3 regions of the Microbispora sp. NPDC088329 genome follow, and region 1 is predicted to be linked to each of the others. Evidence: riboswitches for the same ligand, from Rfam matches in the RefSeq annotation. Region 1 holds a riboswitch; each other region holds the start of a gene.
The links. Region 1 has a riboswitch for cobalamin ahead of AB0O28_RS14390 (ribonucleoside-diphosphate reductase subunit alpha). Riboswitches for the same ligand answer to the same signal wherever they lie in the genome.

Region 2: another riboswitch for cobalamin. It lies ahead of cobN (cobaltochelatase subunit CobN); the one in region 1 lies ahead of AB0O28_RS14390 (ribonucleoside-diphosphate reductase subunit alpha).
Region 3: another riboswitch for cobalamin. It lies ahead of AB0O28_RS09780 (cobyric acid synthase); the one in region 1 lies ahead of AB0O28_RS14390 (ribonucleoside-diphosphate reductase subunit alpha).

Annotation. Positions count from the first base shown of each region.
Region 1 is NZ_JBFBIP010000006.1:102,780-108,426, reverse strand. Features, by position in the region: gene AB0O28_RS14400 (mechanosensitive ion channel domain-containing protein) at 1-80, opposite strand, end outside; gene AB0O28_RS14395 (ribonucleotide-diphosphate reductase subunit beta) at 124-1,128, opposite strand; gene AB0O28_RS14390 (ribonucleoside-diphosphate reductase subunit alpha) at 1,125-3,338, opposite strand; cobalamin riboswitch at 3,472-3,701, opposite strand; gene AB0O28_RS14385 (tripartite tricarboxylate transporter substrate-binding protein) at 3,747-4,685, opposite strand; gene AB0O28_RS14380 (hypothetical protein) at 5,005-5,628, shown strand.
Region 2 is NZ_JBFBIP010000003.1:519,887-525,533, reverse strand. Features, by position in the region: gene AB0O28_RS09825 (cobalt-precorrin-6A reductase) at 1-94, shown strand, start outside; gene AB0O28_RS09820 (precorrin-2 C(20)-methyltransferase) at 82-1,578, opposite strand; gene AB0O28_RS09815 (precorrin-8X methylmutase) at 1,585-2,211, opposite strand; gene cobG (precorrin-3B synthase) at 2,242-3,414, opposite strand; cobalamin riboswitch at 3,487-3,609, shown strand; gene cobN (cobaltochelatase subunit CobN) at 3,663-5,647, shown strand, end outside.
Region 3 is NZ_JBFBIP010000003.1:509,146-514,792, reverse strand. Features, by position in the region: gene AB0O28_RS09790 (VWA domain-containing protein) at 1-489, opposite strand, end outside; gene AB0O28_RS09785 (histidine phosphatase family protein) at 486-1,073, opposite strand; gene AB0O28_RS09780 (cobyric acid synthase) at 1,067-2,590, opposite strand; cobalamin riboswitch at 2,643-2,767, opposite strand; gene AB0O28_RS09775 (serine/threonine-protein kinase) at 2,830-4,368, opposite strand; gene AB0O28_RS09770 (FtsX-like permease family protein) at 4,452-5,647, shown strand, end outside.

The DNA of each region.
Region 1 (5,647 bases):
GCGATCGCCGTGGCCACCGCGATCGCCAAGGTCGCCCAGTTCCATGCTGCCGCTGTGACGGCGCCCCCTGTCGTCGTCATGGGGTTCCCTTTGCCCTTTATGGGAGCGCCGAAAACAGCGAGATCAGAAGGCTTCGTCGAAGCTGACGTCGCCTTCGACGGCCACCTGGTAAGCCGAGACCCGGCGCTCGAAGAAGTTCGCCAGCTCCTGCACGTCCTGGAACTCCATGAAGGGGAAGGGGTTGTCCGTGCCGTACCGCACGGGCAGGCCGAGCCGGGCGAGCCTGCGGTCGGCGACGTACTCCAGGTAGCGCCGCATGTTGTCGGCGCTCATGACGCCGTGCCCGTCGCCGCACAGGTCGCGGGCGAAGGCGAGCTCGGCGGCGACCGCCTCCTCCATCATCCGCGTCACCTGGGCCGCCAGCTCGGCGTCGAACAGGTCCGGCTCCTCGCGGCGCACGGTGTCCACCACCTCGAAGGCGAACTCCATGTGCATCGACTCGTCGCGGAACACCCAGTTGGTGCCCGTGGCGAGGCCGCCGAGCAGGCCGCGCGAGCGGAACCAGTAGACGTACGCGAAGGCGCCGTAGAAGAACAGTCCCTCGATGCAGGCGGCGAAGCAGATGAGGTTGAGCAGGAAGGCCCGCCGGTCCTCCCGGGTCTCCAGCCGGCTCAGCTCGCTGATCGAGTCGATCCAGCGGAAGCAGAACTCGGCCTTGTCGCGGATCGACGGGATGTGCTCGACGGCGGCGAACGCCTTGACCCGCTCGTCGAGGTCGGGCAGGTAGGTGTCCAGCAGGGTCAGGTAGAACTGGACGTGCACCGCCTCCTCGAACAGCTGGCGGCTCAGGTACAACCGCGCCTCGGGGGCGTTCACGTGCTGGTAGAGGTTCAGCACGAGGTTGTTGGCCACGATCGAGTCGCCGGTCGCGAAGAACGCCACGAGCCGGTTGATCAGGTGCCGCTCCCCCTCGTCCAGGGTCGCGAGGTCGGCGAGATCGGAGGCGAGGTCGACCTCCTCCACCGTCCAGGTGTTCCTGATCGCCGCGCGGTATCTCTCGTAGAACCCGGGGTAGCGCATCGGGCGCAGGGTCAGGTCCATACCGGGGTCGAGCAGCATCGTTCTCATTGGCAGGCCTCGCAGATCTCGGGGTTTTCCAGGGAGCAGGCGACGGCTTCCGCCGGGGCGACCGCGGGCACGGTCGTCTGGGCGATCCTCGTCGCCGGGCGGGAGCGCAGGTAGTAGGTGGTCTTCAGGCCCGACCGCCAGGCGTAGGCGTACATCGAGGAGAGCTTGCCGATGGTGGGGGCGGCCATGAAGAGGTTGAGCGACTGCGACTGGTCGACGTACGGCTGCCGCGCGGCGGCCAGGTCGATGAGGGCCTTCTGCGGAAGCTCCCAGGCGGTGCGGTAGAGCGCCCTGATCTCGTCGGGGATGGTCGTGATGTCCTGGATCGAGCCGTCGTTGAGCTTGATCGCGTCGCGCATCGGCCTGGTCCACAGGCCGAGGGCCTGGAGATCGCGCACGAGATACCGGTTGACCTGGAGGAACTCTCCCGACAGCGTCTCGCGCTTGAAGACGTTGGACACCTGCGGCTCGACGCACTCGTAGCAGCCGGCGATCGAGGCGATCGTGGCCGTCGGCGCGATCGCGACCAGCAGGGAGTTGCGCAGCCCGGTCTCCGCGATCCTGGCCCGCAGCGCGGCCCACTCCTCGGGATGCGCAGGGGCGCACGGGAAGTGGTCGGGGTGCAGCACGCCGCCCGCCGCCCGGGTCTCCTCGTAGGCGGGGTGGCGCCCGCGTTCGACGGCCAGGTCGGCCGAGGTGCCGTACGCCGCGAGCGCGATCTCCTCGGCGATGCGGGTCGACAGCGTGAGCGCCTCGGGCGAGTCGAACGGCAGGCGCAGCGCGAAGAACACGTCGGCGAGGCCCATGACGCCGAGCCCCACGGGCCGCCACCTCCGGTTGGCCGCCTCCGCCTCCGGCGTCGGGTAGAAGCCGAGGTCGATCGTCCGGTCCAGGAACCGCACGGCGGTGCGGACGGTGGCGCGCAGCCTGCCGAAGTCGACGGCGTCACCCTCGGGGGTCAGGTGGGCGGCCAGGTTGACCGAGCCGAGGTTGCACACGGCGGTCTCGCCGTCGCTGGTGACCTCCAGGATCTCGGTGCACAGGTTGGACAGGTGGATGACGTTGCCGGGCAGCGCGGTCTGGTTGGAGGCGCGGTTGGCGGCGTCCTTGAACGTCATCCAGCCGTTGCCGGTCTGGGCGAGGGTGCGCATCATCCGGGCGTACAGGGCCCGGGCGGGCACCTGCCGGACATATCGCCCGGCGGACTCCAGTTCGCGGTAGCGGGCGTCGAACGCCTCGCCCCACAGGTCGGTCAGCTCGGGGACCTCCTTGGGGTCGAACAGCGACCACGTGCCATCCGCCTCGACCCGGCGCATGAACTCGTCGGGCACCCAGTTGGCCAGGTTGAGGTTGTGGGCGCGGCGCGACTCCTCGCCCGTGTTGTCGCGAAGCTCCAGGAACTCCTCGATGTCGGCGTGCCAGGTCTCCAGGTAGACGCAGGCCGCGCCCTTGCGCCTGCCGCCCTGGTTGACCGCCGCCACCGACGCGTCGAGCGTGCGCAGCCACGGCACGATGCCGTTGGACAGGCCGTTGGTGCCCCGGATGAGCGAGCCGCGCGAGCGCACCCGCGTCCAGGCGACGCCGATGCCGCCGGAGTACTTCGACAGCCGCGCCACCTGGCCGTACCGCTCGTAGATGCTCTCCAGCTCGTCGCGCGGCGAGTCGAGCAGGAAGCACGACGACAGCTGCGGCCGGCGGGCGCCCGAATTGAACAGCGTCGGCGAACTGGGCAGGTAGGCCAGGGCGGACATCAGGCCGTACAGCTCGGCCGCCTCCGCCACCGAGGCCGACAGGCCGCAGGCGACCCGCAGCAGGAAGTGCTGCGGGCGTTCCAGCACCCGCCGGGTGACCGGGTGACGCAGCAGGTAGCGGTCGTAGACCGTGCGCAGCCCGAAGTATTCGAAGCGGTCGTCGGCCGCCGGGTCGATCAGCGCGTCGAGCGACTCGGCCTCGTCGGCCACGAACGCGGCGACGACGTCGCCCAGCAGCCCGGCGGCGTGGGCGGCCGCGACCGACTCGGAGAACGTGCGCACCCCCTCGGCCGCCGCCTCCTCCGCGATCAGCCCGTTCAGCAGCCGGGCCGCCCGGCGGGAGTTCTCCGGGTCGGCGATGACCCCGGCCGCCGCCTCCTCGATGGCCTGCCACACGGCCGCCACGTCGCGCGCGCCGTCCGCCCGCGCCAGGCCGGGCGCCGGGTCGGTGATCGTCATCAGATGCCCCCTCCTCGTCGTTCCGTGTCCGGCCGGATCGGAGAAGGGGCATGCCGCGGCGCACGCGCACGGAACAGACGTGCCGTGACGGTGCGGCGAACCCTCCCGCGAGGCCCGGCGCGGGGCGCGCGCCCATGCGCGCGCCGTCACTGGCAGGTCTTCGGACTCGCGGGCGTCCGGCCGGGCTCACGCCCCACCGGTCCTACTGGCCGTCGCTTCCCGGGCGCACCCACGCCCAGTGCTCATACACAGCACAGTGCCATGTGACGGCGGTCGTTCCCGCTCACCGCTGCGGGGCAGTCCCGGATTCGCACCGGGTTCCCTCTTGCCTCACCTAGGTGAACCAGCAACGCGATGGATCCTACATCTTGTGGCCCTGCTCGCAACCGGCCCTACAAGTTGTGTTTTTCAGTGCAATCCGAGATCATTGAGCAGCAGAGCCGTACGGCGCGCCTCGACGGTCAGCCATTGCCGGAAGTCGTCGCCCTCGAGCCACATCGGCGTCCAGTCGTTACGCTCGCACAGGCTCCGCCATCCCGGAGTGCCGGCGACGGCCCGGCACAGATCGAGCAGGGCGTCCCGCCCGGGCGTGCCAGGCGGAGCGATCAGCCCGGTCCAGTCGGCGTACACGATCCGTACGCCCGACTCCGACAGCGTCGGCGCGTCCACTCCGGGCAGCCGCTCGGCGGAGGAGACGGCGAGGGGCCGCAGCCGTCCGGCGCGCACGTGGGGGGCGACCTCGCGCCTGCCGCCGAACCCGAGAGCGATCCGCCCGTCGAGGACCGCGGCGACGGCCTGCGCCCTGGTGTCGAACGCGACGTAGTGGAGCAGGCGCGGGTCGGCTCCCAGGCCCCGCGCGGTCAGGCCGAGCAGCAGGTGCTCCGGACCTCGGTCGGCGCCGCCGCCCACTGCGGGCCCGCCGGGGTCGCGCAGCAGAGCGGCGGCGAAATGCTCGAAGGTGCGGTAGCCCGAGTCGGGAGAGGCGACCAGCACCTCCCACTCCCCCGCCAGCCGAGCGAGCGGGACGGCCCTCGTGACCAGGAGCGGGTCACGGGTCAGCGCGCAGGCGGCGAGCAGCGCCGGGTCGGCGATCACCAGATCGGTCCGCGGCCCGCCCGGCCGGGCGAGCAACTGCCCGCCGTCACCGGTCTCCCGCCTGATCCGTACGGCCCGGGCCCAGCGGCGCCCCTCGATGAGCGCCTTGAACCCGGCGGCGACGCCGTCTCCGCATCCTCCGGGCGGCCCGGGGACCGCGAGAGAGAGCTCCCTCCGGTACGGCGGCGCCTGGACGCCGCACGCGCCCGCGAGGGCCAGGGCTCCCAGCGCGAGGACCGTACGGCGTCGCATGTCGGCACCCTCCTACTCGAAGAGCCCCTTACACGCACAGACTATGAGTAACTACACCATGTCACCACATAACGGACGTTACGGCTGCGGCGATCGGTAGGCGAGCCGCGGCGGTGGCCTGCGGGAGCACAAGGGCCCTGCCGCTTGCTGCCAGAGGACGTGGACATGCGGGAGGGCGGTAGCAGGAAGCTGCAATCACCGGGCAACATGCTGCCGCCGAATTGCCTGGTTCCGGGGCTGAAGGCACAGTTGATTGTGCGAGGACGAAACAGCCCACGGAGAAGCCCGCGCCTCGCGCTCACACCCCTACCCTGTCCGGATGGGCACCGACATCTACGGATTCATAGAGATGCGTCACCCGCACGCCGACGAGGACTGGTACGAGGGAGACGCGTGGAGCGTTTCCCTGCCTCTTTACCCGCTCTATGGCGTCAATGACTACGCGTCGCTCGGTTGCCTCTTCGGCATTCGCAACCGGCTTGACTGGGCCCCTGTCGCTGCCGGCCGTGGCCTGCCGACGGACGTTTCGGGACCCGTCCGTACCCACTATGAGAACTGCGCGCGGTTGGATGCCGCCATTCATGGCAGCACGTGGGTCTCATGGGCGGAGCTTCGTGATCTGGACATGACCGTCCGCCCTGCCGCCCGAGGAGTGCTCGATGTGCACTCGGAAGGCGGCTACTCGATCACGCGGTATCGGATCGACGACCGGTGGCCCGATGAGGTCGTCGAGCGGTACGGCATGCCGCCCTTGGGCATCTCGCCCGTTGGGGCCCCCGCGGGCCGCTGGGAGATCTCGGGACAGACCCTCGAGTACGGCCCGGTGACGCGACTGGACGTGCTGGGACCGGGCACCGGGTGGGAGCACGTCTTCGCGGTGATGCGGGCGCTGGCGCAGCGGTTCGGGCCCGAAGGCGTGCGTCTGGTCGTCTGGTTCGACTGAGGGCGTCGTCCCGCTTTCG
Region 2 (5,647 bases), on a different contig from region 1:
GCCCGGCGGTGTCACCCAGGTGACGGACGTCGCCGACGCCGTCGCCTGGGTTCGCGATCACACGGAGAATCACATGGAAAATCACACGGGATAGCGGCGCGGGGTGTAAACGGTCGTCCGGCCGGCGCGTTCGACGACGCGGGTGGTGGACGAGCCGATGATCAGCAGGCAGCGCATGTCGATCGCGGCCGGGTCGAGGTCGCCGAGCGTGGTGACCGTGACCGACTCCCGCGCGCCGCCGACGTCGCGGCCGACGACCACGGGCGTGGCCGGGTCGCGGTGTTCGAGCAGCAGGTCACGGGCCGCGGCGACCTGCCAGGTGCGGGTCTTCGACGCCGGGTTGTAGATCGCGAGCACCAGGTCGGCGCGGGCCGCCGCGGAGATCCGGCCCGCGACCACCTCCCACGGCTTGAGCTGGTCCGACAGCGACAGCACGCAGTAGTCGTGGCCGAGCGGCGCGCCTGCCCGGCTCGCCACGGCCTGCGCGGCGGTCAGGCCGGGCACCACCCGCACCGGGACGTCGGCGTAACGCGGGTCGGCCGCGGCCTCCAGCACCGCGCTGGCCATCGCGAACACGCCAGGGTCGCCCGACGACACGACCGCCACCCGCGCCCCGGCGAGGGCGAGGTCGAGCGCGTGACGCGCCCGTTCCGCCTCGACGCGGTTGTCGGTGCGGTGCCGGGTCTGGCGCGGGTTGGGCGCGACGCGGTCCACGTAGGGGCCGTATCCGACCAGGTCGGTGGCCCCGGCGATGACCTCCTGCGCCTCGGGGGTCAGCCAGGGCCGTCCTGCGGGGCCGAGGCCGACGACCGCGACCTCGCCCGAACCGGTGCGTCCCGTGGTCTCCGGTACGAATGTGAGCTGGGCCGGGCTCGGGATCAGCGCCAGCGAGAAGTACGGCACCTGGCCGGGGTCCACATCCTTCAGGGGGGCGACGCGCTGGGCGTCGGTGGTGGCGCGTTCGACGTACCAGGCCTCGTCGAGACGGCCGGCCTCGGCGAGGGCGTCGCGCACCTTCTCGAACGTGCGGCCCAGCTTGAGCACCGCGGCGGAGTCCGTGCCGCGAAGCTTCTCGGCCAGCACGCCGGCGGGCAGGGTTCCGGGCAGGACCGTCAGCGTCTCGTCGCGTTCGACCAGCGGGCGGCCGAGCACGGCCGACGCGCCCGCGATCGACGTCACGCCGGGGACGACCTCGGCCGGGTAGCGCTGCGCCAGCCGCTTGTGCATGTGCATGTAGGAGCCGTAGAAGAGCGGGTCGCCCTCGCACAGGACGACGACGTCGCGCCCGGCGTCCAGGTGGGCGGCCAGGCGGGCCGCGCAGTCGGCGTAGAAGTCGTCGAGCGCGCCCTGGTAGCCGCCGGGGTGGTCGGTCGTCTCGGTCGTCAGGGGATACTGGAGCAGCTCCTCGATCTGGCCGTCGCGCATGTGGTGGGCGGCGATGGAGCGCGCGATGCTGCGGCCGTGCCGGGCGGCGTGGTAGGCGATCACGTCGGCCGCGCCGATCAGGCGGGCGGCCTTCACCGTCATCAGTTCGGGATCGCCGGGGCCGAGGCCGACGCCGTAGAGGGTACCTGTCACGTCACGTCACTCCTGCTCGCTGGCGATGGCGTTGATCGCCGCCGCCGTCATGGCACTGCCGCCCCGGCGGCCGTGGACAACCAGAAACTCCAGGCCGGACGCCGCGAGGGCGCGCTTGGACTCGGCCGCGCCGATGAAGCCGACCGGAATGCCCAGCACGGCGGCGGGCCGTCCCGCGCCCTCCGCGACCAGCTCGAGCAGCCGGAACAGCGCGGTCGGTGCGTTGCCGACGGCCACGACCGCGCCGTCGAGCCGGTCGAGCCACAGGTCGAGGGCGGCGGCGCTACGCGTGGTGCCGAGCCGCTCGGCGAGGGCGGGCACGCGGGGGTCGCCGAGCGTGCAGACGATCTCGTTGCCGGCCGGCAGGCGTTTCCTGGTGACGCCGGAGGCGACCATCTGCGCGTCGCACAGTACGGGCGCGCCCGCCAGCAGCGCGGCGCGCGCCTTCGCGACCACGCCGGGGGAGTAGCCGAGGTCGGCGACCAGGTCGGTCATGCCGCAGGCGTGGATCATGCGGACCGCGACCCTGGCCAGGTCGCCGGGCAGGCCCGTCAGGTCGGCCTCGGCCCTGATGGTCGCGAACGACCGCCGGTAGATCTCCGCTCCGTCGCGGACGTAGTCGTGCTCGGGCACGGACACCCCTGTTCGTTCGATGGTGTTCGTTCAGTGGCTCACGCGGTAGCCGCCGGGCGTGGCGACCACGTCGGTGACCCGCCCGCGCGGGCGCCCGCAACGACGTTCGCAGCCCGCCCAGTGGATCGGCCCGTCCGGCAGCTCGGGCGTGCCGGTCTCCGCCCAGCGCGCCGCGTCCGCCCGTACGTCGGCCAGCGCCTTCGCGCAACCGGGCCGCCCGGTGCAGGCCGACAGTCTGGCGTACGGCGAGGCCGGGTCGATCACCAGCCCCGCCTCGACGAGCGAATCGGCCACCGGCCCGACCGTCCCGGGCGCCAGGTCGGGCAGCACGACCGTACGCCACGGCGTCAGCCGCACCTCGGCGGGGGTCAGGCCGGCGAGAAGGTCCGCTTGTGCGGGGGTGAGCCTGCCGAGCGGCACGATCACGTCGACCGCGACCCGCCCGTCCGCCTGGGGAAACACCCCGCCCTTACGCGGCTCGGCGGCCGCCACGGTCACGGGCACGGCCACGGGCGCGGCGCCGGGAAGGCGGGCGGCGATCGTCGCGGGGCCGCCGGGGAGCTCGGCCACGCGCCAGGCGTCCCCGCGTACCGACTGGAACGCCTCGGCGGCGGCGAGGGCGACGGCGACGGCGTCGCCGGCGGTCACCGATCTGACCGGCTCGCCCGCGAGCAGGAGCGTCAGATCGCCGCCCAGGTGGTCGACAGGACGGCCGGGCCGCGCGGCGAGCGTCACGTCCGCGCCGAGCCCGAGGACGTCGCGGGTGCCGTCGTCGAGCGCGAACAGGAACCGGCCGGGCAGGCCGGCCAGCGCCGGACGCCCGCACAGGTCCGCGTCCAGCGCCGTCACCAACGGCCGGACGTCGAGGACGCCCGTGGCCGACCGGCCGCTGAGGGGCGAGGCGACGATGTTGCGCACGCGTTCGTGGGTCGCCGACGGCAGCAGCCCGGCGGCGGCCATCCGCGCGGCGAACGCCGCCGGGTCCGCCAGCCCTCGCACCTGGACGTTGGCGCGTGACGTGAGCTCGATGACCCCGTTGCCCAGCTCCCCGGCGCAGGCGGCCAGCTCGCGCAGCGCGTCGGTGGTCAGGGCGCCGCCGGGCACGCGGACGCGGGCCAGCGCCCCGTCCGCGGCGACGTGCACCTGGAGCGCGCCGGGGCAGGCGTCCCGAGCCGCGCGTCCGGAAAAGCCACCTATGACCACAGGCAGGATGCTAACGCCAGTTTTTCGATAGGGCCTCCGTCCCGTAAGGTCGGCGATGAACGATGGCAAGCGGAGGAAGCCGGTGTGAATCCGGCGCGGTCCCGCCACTGTGACCGGGGAGCGAACCCCACCACACGGCCACTGTCGCAAGACGGGAAGGCCGGGGTGAGCGTCGATCCGGGAGCCAGGAGACTCCTGCCGTCGTGCCGCCACGACCCGGGGCGAGGACCCCGAGGGAGGACCCTGCCATGCGCACGGACCAGCCACTCATCGTGCTGTTGTCCACGTCGGACACCGATCTGCTGAGCGCGCGCGCCAGCGGGGCGGCGTTCCGGCTGGGGAACCCGGCCCGGCTCGCCGTGGACGACCTGCCCGCGCTGGTCGAGGGGGCCGGCCTTGTGGTCGTCCGGCTGCTCGGCGGGCGGCGCGCCTGGGAGGACGGGCTGGACGCCCTGCTCGCGGGCCCGCGCCCGGTGGTCGTCCTCGGCGGCGAGCAGGCCCCGGACGCCGAGCTGATGGAGCTGTCCACGGTGAGCGGCGGGGTGAGCGGCGGCGTGTGCGCCGAGGCGCACGCCTATCTCGCGCACGGCGGCCCCGCGAACCTCGCCGAACTGCACGCGTTCCTGTCGGACACGGTCCTGCTGACCGGCCGCGGCTTCGCGGCCCCGGCCGCCACGCCGACCTGGGGCGTGCTCGAACGCGACGCCCGGCCCGGCGACGGCCCGGTGATCGGCGTGCTCTACTACCGGGCGCACCACATGGCGGGCAACACGGGCTTCGTCACCGCGCTGTGCGACGCGGTCGAGGACGCGGGCGGCCGGGCGCTGCCGGTCTTCTGCTCCTCGCTGCGCACCGCCGAGCCCGAGCTGCTCGACGTGCTGCGCCGCGCGGACGCCCTCGTCGTGACCGTGCTCGCGGCGGGCGGTTCGCGGCCCGCGACCGCGTCGGCGGGCGGGGACGACGCGGCCTGGGACGTCGGCGCGCTCGCCGGCCTCGACGTGCCCATCCTGCAGGGCCTGTGCCTGACGACCGGCCGCGCCGAGTGGGAGGACAACGACGACGGGCTGTCCCCGCTGGACGCCGCCTCGCAGGTCGCGATCCCGGAGTTCGACGGGCGGATCATCACGGTGCCGTTCTCGTTCAAGGAGATCGACGACGACGGCCTGACGGTCTACGTCGCCGACCCCGAGCGCGCGGCCCGGGTCGCGGGCATCGCCGTCCGGCACGGCCTGCTGCGGCACGTGCCCCCGCAGGACAAGAAGCTCGTCGTGATGCTGTCGGCGTACCCGACGAAGAACTCGCGGGTCGGCAACGCCGTCGGCCTGGACACCCCGGCCAGCACGGTCGGGCTGCTGGCCCGCCTGGCCGAGGAGGGCTACGACCTCGGCGACGGCTTCCCCGGGCAGGCGGAGCAGGACGGCGACGCCCTGATCCACGCGCTCATCGCCGCGGGCGGCCAGGACCAGGACTGGCTCACCGAGGAGCAGCTCGCGGCCAACCCCGTGCGGATCCCCGCCGAGACCTACCGCGCCTGGTACGACACCCTGCCCGAGGACCTGCGCGCCGGCGTGGAACGCCACTGGGGCGCCCCGCCCGGCGAGCTGTTCGTCCACGACGGCGACATCGTGCTCGCGGCGCTGCGCAGCGGGAACGTCGTGGTGATGGTGCAGCCCCCGCGCGGCTTCGGGGAGAACCCCATCGCGATCTACCACGACCCCGACCTGCCGCCCAGCCACCACTACCTGGCGGCCTACCGGTGGCTGTCGGCCGAGTGGGGCGCGCACGCCATGGTGCACGTCGGCAAGCACGGCAACCTGGAGTGGCTGCCCGGCAAGTCGGCGGGCCTGTCGGCGTCCTGCGCCACCGACGCGGCGATCGGCGACCTCCCGCTCGTCTACCCGTTCCTGGTGAACGACCCCGGCGAGGGCACCCAGGCCAAGCGCCGGGCGCACGCCGTGCTCGTGGACCACCTGGTGCCGCCGATGGCCAGGGCCGAGACCTACGGCGACATCGCCCGCCTTGAGCAGCTCCTCGACGAGCACGCGACGATCGCGGCGATGGACCCGGCGAAGCTGCCCGCGATCCGCGCCCAGATCTGGACCCTCATCCAGGCCGCCCGCCTCGACCACGACCTCGGCCTGAGCGAGCGGCCGCACGACGCCGAGTTCGACGAGTTCATCCTGCACGTGGACGGCTGGCTCTGCGAGGTCAAGGACGCCCAGATCCGCGACGG
Region 3 (5,647 bases), on a different contig from region 1:
CTCGACGTAGCAGACCCCGAGCGCGGCCGCGTCGAGCAGCAGGTCCACGAGGTGGTCGTGCAGGAGGTTGACCTCGTCCACGTAGAGCACGCCGCGATGGGCCGCCGCGAGCAGCCCCGGCTCGAACGCCTTGACGCCCTCGGTCAGCGCCCGTTCCAGATCGAGCGAACCGACCAGCCGGTCCTCGGAGGCCCCCACAGGAAGCTCGACGAGGGACGCCGCCCGCAGCGCCCCTGCCGCGTCCGGCTCGTGCGGCCCGTCGGGGCAGCCGGGGTCCGGCGCCCCGGGGTCGCAGTGGAACCGGCACCCCGCCACCACCGCGACCTGCGGCAACTGCGCCGCCAGCGCGCGTACGATCGTGGACTTCGCGGTTCCCTTCTCGCCGCGGACGAGAACGCCGCCGACCCGGGACGAGACCGCGTTGAGCACCAGGGCCAGCTTCAGATCGGCGAGCCCGACGACGGCGCTGAACGGATAGGCGGAGTTCACAGGGCGGCCTTCCTGTTGACGTAGGCGATCCGCCAGCCGCCGTGCCGTGCGGCCAGCTCGGTGCGGGACAGCGGGGCGATGTCGAACAAGGCGGCCCGCGTCGCGGGCAGGCCGAGCGCGTGCGCGAGCGCGGCCCGGACGGGCCCGGCGTCGCAGACGGCGACCACGCGGGCGGCGTCCGCGTGCACCGACTCCAGCCACGCGGCCACCCGCGCGCCCAGCTCGGAAAGGCTCTCCCCGCCGTGCGGGGCGGCGTCCGGGTCGGTCAGCCAGGCGCCGAGACCCTCGGGCTCGGTCTCGGCGATCTCCGCGAACGGCCGTCCCGCCCAGGTGCCGTAATCGGCCTCGGCGAGCGCCCCGGCCACGACCGGCTCGCGCCCGGACGCGGCCCGCGCGGTCGCCACGGCCGCGGGCCAGGGCGCGGCGAAGACCACCGCGTCATCGGGGAGGGCCGGGTCGGTGCGGGCCAGATCGGTGCGGCGCAGGGCGGCGGCCTGCGCCAGCCCCGACGGATCGGCGTCCTCGGGGGCGGGGAAACAGGCGCGGCGTGTGCCGGGCGTTCCCGCCTGGCGAATGATCAACATGGGCCGTTCGCGCCGTTCGCGCCGGGCGGCAGGGCCCGCAGGCCCGGCGTGGGTCCGCTTCCGATGAGCGAGAGCAGCCCGCCGGTGTCGACGTTCCGCTCGACCAGGTCCCCGAGCGCGTCCAGCCGCGCCTCCCGCAGCCCCGCGAACGACAGCGACGGATCGCCCCGGAACTCCCGCCCGGCCGCCCTCGCCACCTCCCCGAGGAAGGCTCGCCGGAACCCGTCGTTCTCCAGCGCGCCGTGCCAGGTCGTGCCCCACACGTTTCCGGCGCGGCACCCGTCGAGGAACGGCTCACCCCCGTCGTGGGTGACGACCCCGTGATGGATCTCGTACGCGCGTACCGGATGCCCGTAGCCCTCGCCGACCGGCCGCCCGAGGGTCTTCTCCCTCGCGAACGCGACGTCGGCGGGGAGCAGCCCCAGGCCGGGCACCGTGCCGGCGCCGGACTCCACGTGGTCGGTGATGGTGCGGGCGAGCATCTGGTAACCGCCGCAGATCCCGAGCACCGGACCCGTCCTGCGGACGACGAGGTCGGCGATGCCGGTCGCGCGCAGCCAGGCCAGATCGTCCACCGTGGCCCGCGAACCCGGCAGGATCAGCAGGTCGGCGTCGGCGCAGGCGGCGGGTGAGGTGACGAAGCCGACCGTGACCCCCGGCTCGGCGGCCAGCGCGTCCACATCGGTGAAGTTGGAGATGCGTGGATACCGCACGACGGCCACCCGCAACGCGCCGTCAGCCGCGGCGCTCCCCGTGTTCCCCGTGTTTCCTCCCGGCCGGTTGTCGAGCGACAGCGAGTCCTCGACGTCCATCCACAGCCCGTCGAGCCACGGCACGACCCCGTAGACCCGGCGCCCGGTCAGCCCTTCGATCATGTCCAGCCCCGGCGCGAGCAGCTCCCGCGCGCCCCGGAACTTGTTCACGATAAATCCGGAAATATGCGCCTGATCGGCGGCGTCGAGCAGGGCGACCGTGCCGTACAGGTGCGCGAAGACGCCGCCGCGGTCGATGTCGCCCACGATGATCACGGGCAGCCCGACGGCCCTGGCCAGCCCCATGTTCGCGATGTCCCCCGCCCGGAGGTTGATCTCCGCCGGGGAGCCCGCCCCCTCGCAGATCACCACGTCGAACTCGTCGGCCAGCCGCCGGTACGACTCCACGGCGATCGCGCGCAGTTCGTCGCGATGCGCGCGGTATTCCAGCGCGTCCACGTCCGCGACCGGCCGTCCGCGCACGACGACCTGGCTACGGCGGTCGCTGCCCGGCTTGAGCAGGATCGGGTTCATGTCGGCCGTCGGCTCCAGCCCGCAGGCGGCCGCCTGCACGGCCTGGGCCCGCCCGATCTCCGCGCCGTCAGCCGTGACGTAGGAGTTCAGCGACATGTTCTGCGCCTTGAACGGCGCGACCCGTACGCCGCGGCGGGCCAGCCACCGGCACAGACCGGCCACCAGCACGCTCTTCCCGGCATCGGAGGTGGTGCCCGCGACCAGCAGGCCGCCGCCGGGCGCCCCGGCCATGGGATGTCCCCCCTGGGGGTGTCCGCGCCCCCGGTAGAAGGTCCGACGGCCGGAGTATCCTGGCTCCCGGATCCGCGCTTTCCCTCAGCCTTCCCGCCCGTGCGGGGCAGTGGCGTGGGTGAGGGTCGCTCCCCGGTGACAGTGGCGGGACCGCGCCGGATTCACACCGGCTTCCTCCGCGTCCGTCGCTTGCGGTGGTCAACATACACCTTCATGCCGGACGTTCCGCAAGTGTGCCGCTATGTGCGTTTCAACGTGGCGATCATGTAGAACGGCTCGTTCTTCGTGACCTCGTTCTCGCCGTGCCCGTTGTAGTCGAAGGTCATCGTCCCGTTGTCGTGGACGGTGAGGTAGATCGTGCCGTTGCGCACGCAGTTGCCCCGCATCGACACCCGCTTCAGGCGCACAGTGGTCCCGCTGACCACCTGGAGTCTGGACCTGCCTACGCACCGGTAGTCGACGAACTGCTCGGTGACGGTGTCGCCGCCCTTCGGCACGGTCAGCACGAGCGTGTCGTACGCGCCGGGCTCGTAGTCCACCCTGCCGCGCCACACGCCCGCGAAGCGTGCCGTGAAGCGCAGGGGCACGCGCGCGGTGGGCGCCGGACCGGGCCCCGAACCGAACGTCGGACTCGGCGCCGGAGCCGGCGTCCGCGTGGGTGTCCCCGCGAGTGTCCCCGTGAGTGAGGTGGCGGGCGAGGGGGCCGGAGTGACGGCGGCCGCAATGTGCCGCGCGACACCGTCGCCGTCACGGCCGCCGTCACGGTCGCCGTCACCGCCGGCGACGCCTCCGGACGGGAGCACGGACAGCAGCACGGCCCCCGTCGTCGCGGCCGCGAGCGTGACCGCCGCCCCCGCGAGCAGCCCACGGCGGCGGCCGGAGCCCCGCCGTGAGGGCACGGTGTCCTGTTCCGGAGAAACGGGACGCCCCGCGGCGGCGAGCAGGCCCGGAACGTCCCCGGCGGTCCCCTCCGGCGCCGCGGCGAGCAGCCGCATCGTGATGTCGAGGATGCCCGGGCGCTGTGCGGGGTCCTTGCGCAGGGCCAGCGCGACGATGGAGCGCAACGGCTCCTCCAGGTCGCCGAGGTCGGGCTCCTGGGTGAGCACGCGGTTCAGCACGGCGGGCAGCGCGTCGCCGCCGAACGGCGGCCTGCCGGTGGCGGCGAACACCATCACGCCGCCCCACGCGAACACGTCCCAGGCGGGCGCGGGCGGCTCGCCGGCGATCTGCTCGGGCGCCATGTAGGCGGGCGTGCCGAGGGCGCCACCGGTCGTCGTGGTCGCGTCGAGACGGCGTGCGACCCCGAAGTCGACGACCCTCGGACCGTCGGGCCCCAGCAGCACGTTGGCGGGCTTGAAGTCGCGGTGGACGATCCCGGCCTGGTGCACGGCGGCGAGTGCGGTCGCGGTCGCGACGGCCAGCCGGTGCAGGGCGGGCCCGGACCGCCGTCCCGCCCGCTGCAGCGTGGGGCCCTCCACGTACTCGCTCACGACGTAGGGCCGCGGGCCGTCCAGGTCGAAGCCGAGCACCCGGGCCACGCAGAACGGCGCGACCCGCCGCGCGGCGGCGATCTCCCGCGCGAAGCGGCGGCGGGCGTCCTCGTCACCCGGCCGGCCCCCGTGCGCCGGCTCGTGCAGCAGCTTGACCGCCACCGGCGCGCCCTCGGCCGTACGGCCGAGGTAGACCACCCCCTGGCCGCCCGCACCGAGGCGGCCCTCCAGCCGGCAGCCGCCGATCTCGGCCGGATCTCCGGGCAGCAACGGCTCCACCGCAGGCATGCAGCCCTCCTCGGCCCGTTTTCCCCTCACCCTAAATGAACGGAACGCTGGCACTTCCCGATCATGCTTGCCATCATGCCGGGATGGACGTGGTGGGGACGGTCCGGGCGCGGCTGCCGCTGGTGGTCCGGCGCGCCCTGGCCGAGCCCCTGCTGCTGACCGCCGCTTTCGGCTCCATCCTGCTCGCGACCACGGCGATCTCGGCGCTCCTGCTGCACGCGGGGTCGGCGACCCAGACGGGCGTGCGCCGGGCCCTGGAGACGGCGCCGCTCGGCGCCACCGCCACCGTCGTCACCTCCTCGGTCACGGCGAGGGACTTCACCGCCGTCGACCGGGCCGTGCGCGCGGGGATCGCCCACGCCCACCCGGAAGTGCCCGTACGGGTCACGGTGCGCGTCGAGTCCGGCTCCTACGCGCTGCGGGGACGGGAGCGCGGCGATGATGACCAGCCCGTGCTGACCCGGTTCGCCACGTACGAGGGACTGGACGGCCGGACGGACCTGGTGAGCGGGCGCTGGCCGGCCGAGGGCGGCCCCGCGGCGGGGGCGGCGGCAACGGTGGAAGCGGCGCTGTCCGAGCCGGCATCGCGGGCCATGGGGGTGTCCGCAGGCGACGAGTTCACCGTCGTGGGACGCCTGGACGGCGCGCCGGTCCGCGTACGGGTCACCGGCCTTTTCCGGTTGCGCGACTCCGGCGACTCGCGCTGGGCGGGGGAGGACCTGCTGCGCTACGGCACGCGGACGGGCGACTTCACCTCCCAGGGGCCCCTGGTCGTGCCGGCCGGCGCCTTCCTCGGCCGGTTCACGACCGGCGACTCGGCCCGCTGGCTGGCCGAACCCGACCTGCGCCGGCTTCCGCCCGACCGGGTGCGGGCGTTGTCCACGTCGGTCGCCGGGGTCTCCGCCGACGTGCGGGCCGGCTGCCCCCGGTGCGCGGTCACCGAGACGCTGTCCGCGACGCTGCTGCGGCTCGACCGTGGCGCCCTGACCGCCCGCTCGACCATGCTGGTCCCGGTGTTCCAGTTGCTGGTGCTGGGCGCGTACGCGCTGGCGCTGACCGCGCGGCTGCTCGCCGAGCACCGCCGGATGGAGACGGCCCTGCTGCGGTCGAGGGGCGGCGGGTCGCCGCGGCTGGCCGCCCTGGCCGCGGGGGAGGCGCTGCTGATCGCGCTGCCCTGCGTGCCGGCGGCGCCGTTCCTCGCGCCCGTCCTCCTGGGGCTGGTGAGCGCGTTCCCCTGGATAGAGGCCACCGGCGTGCGGCCGCCCGGAGCACCGGACGG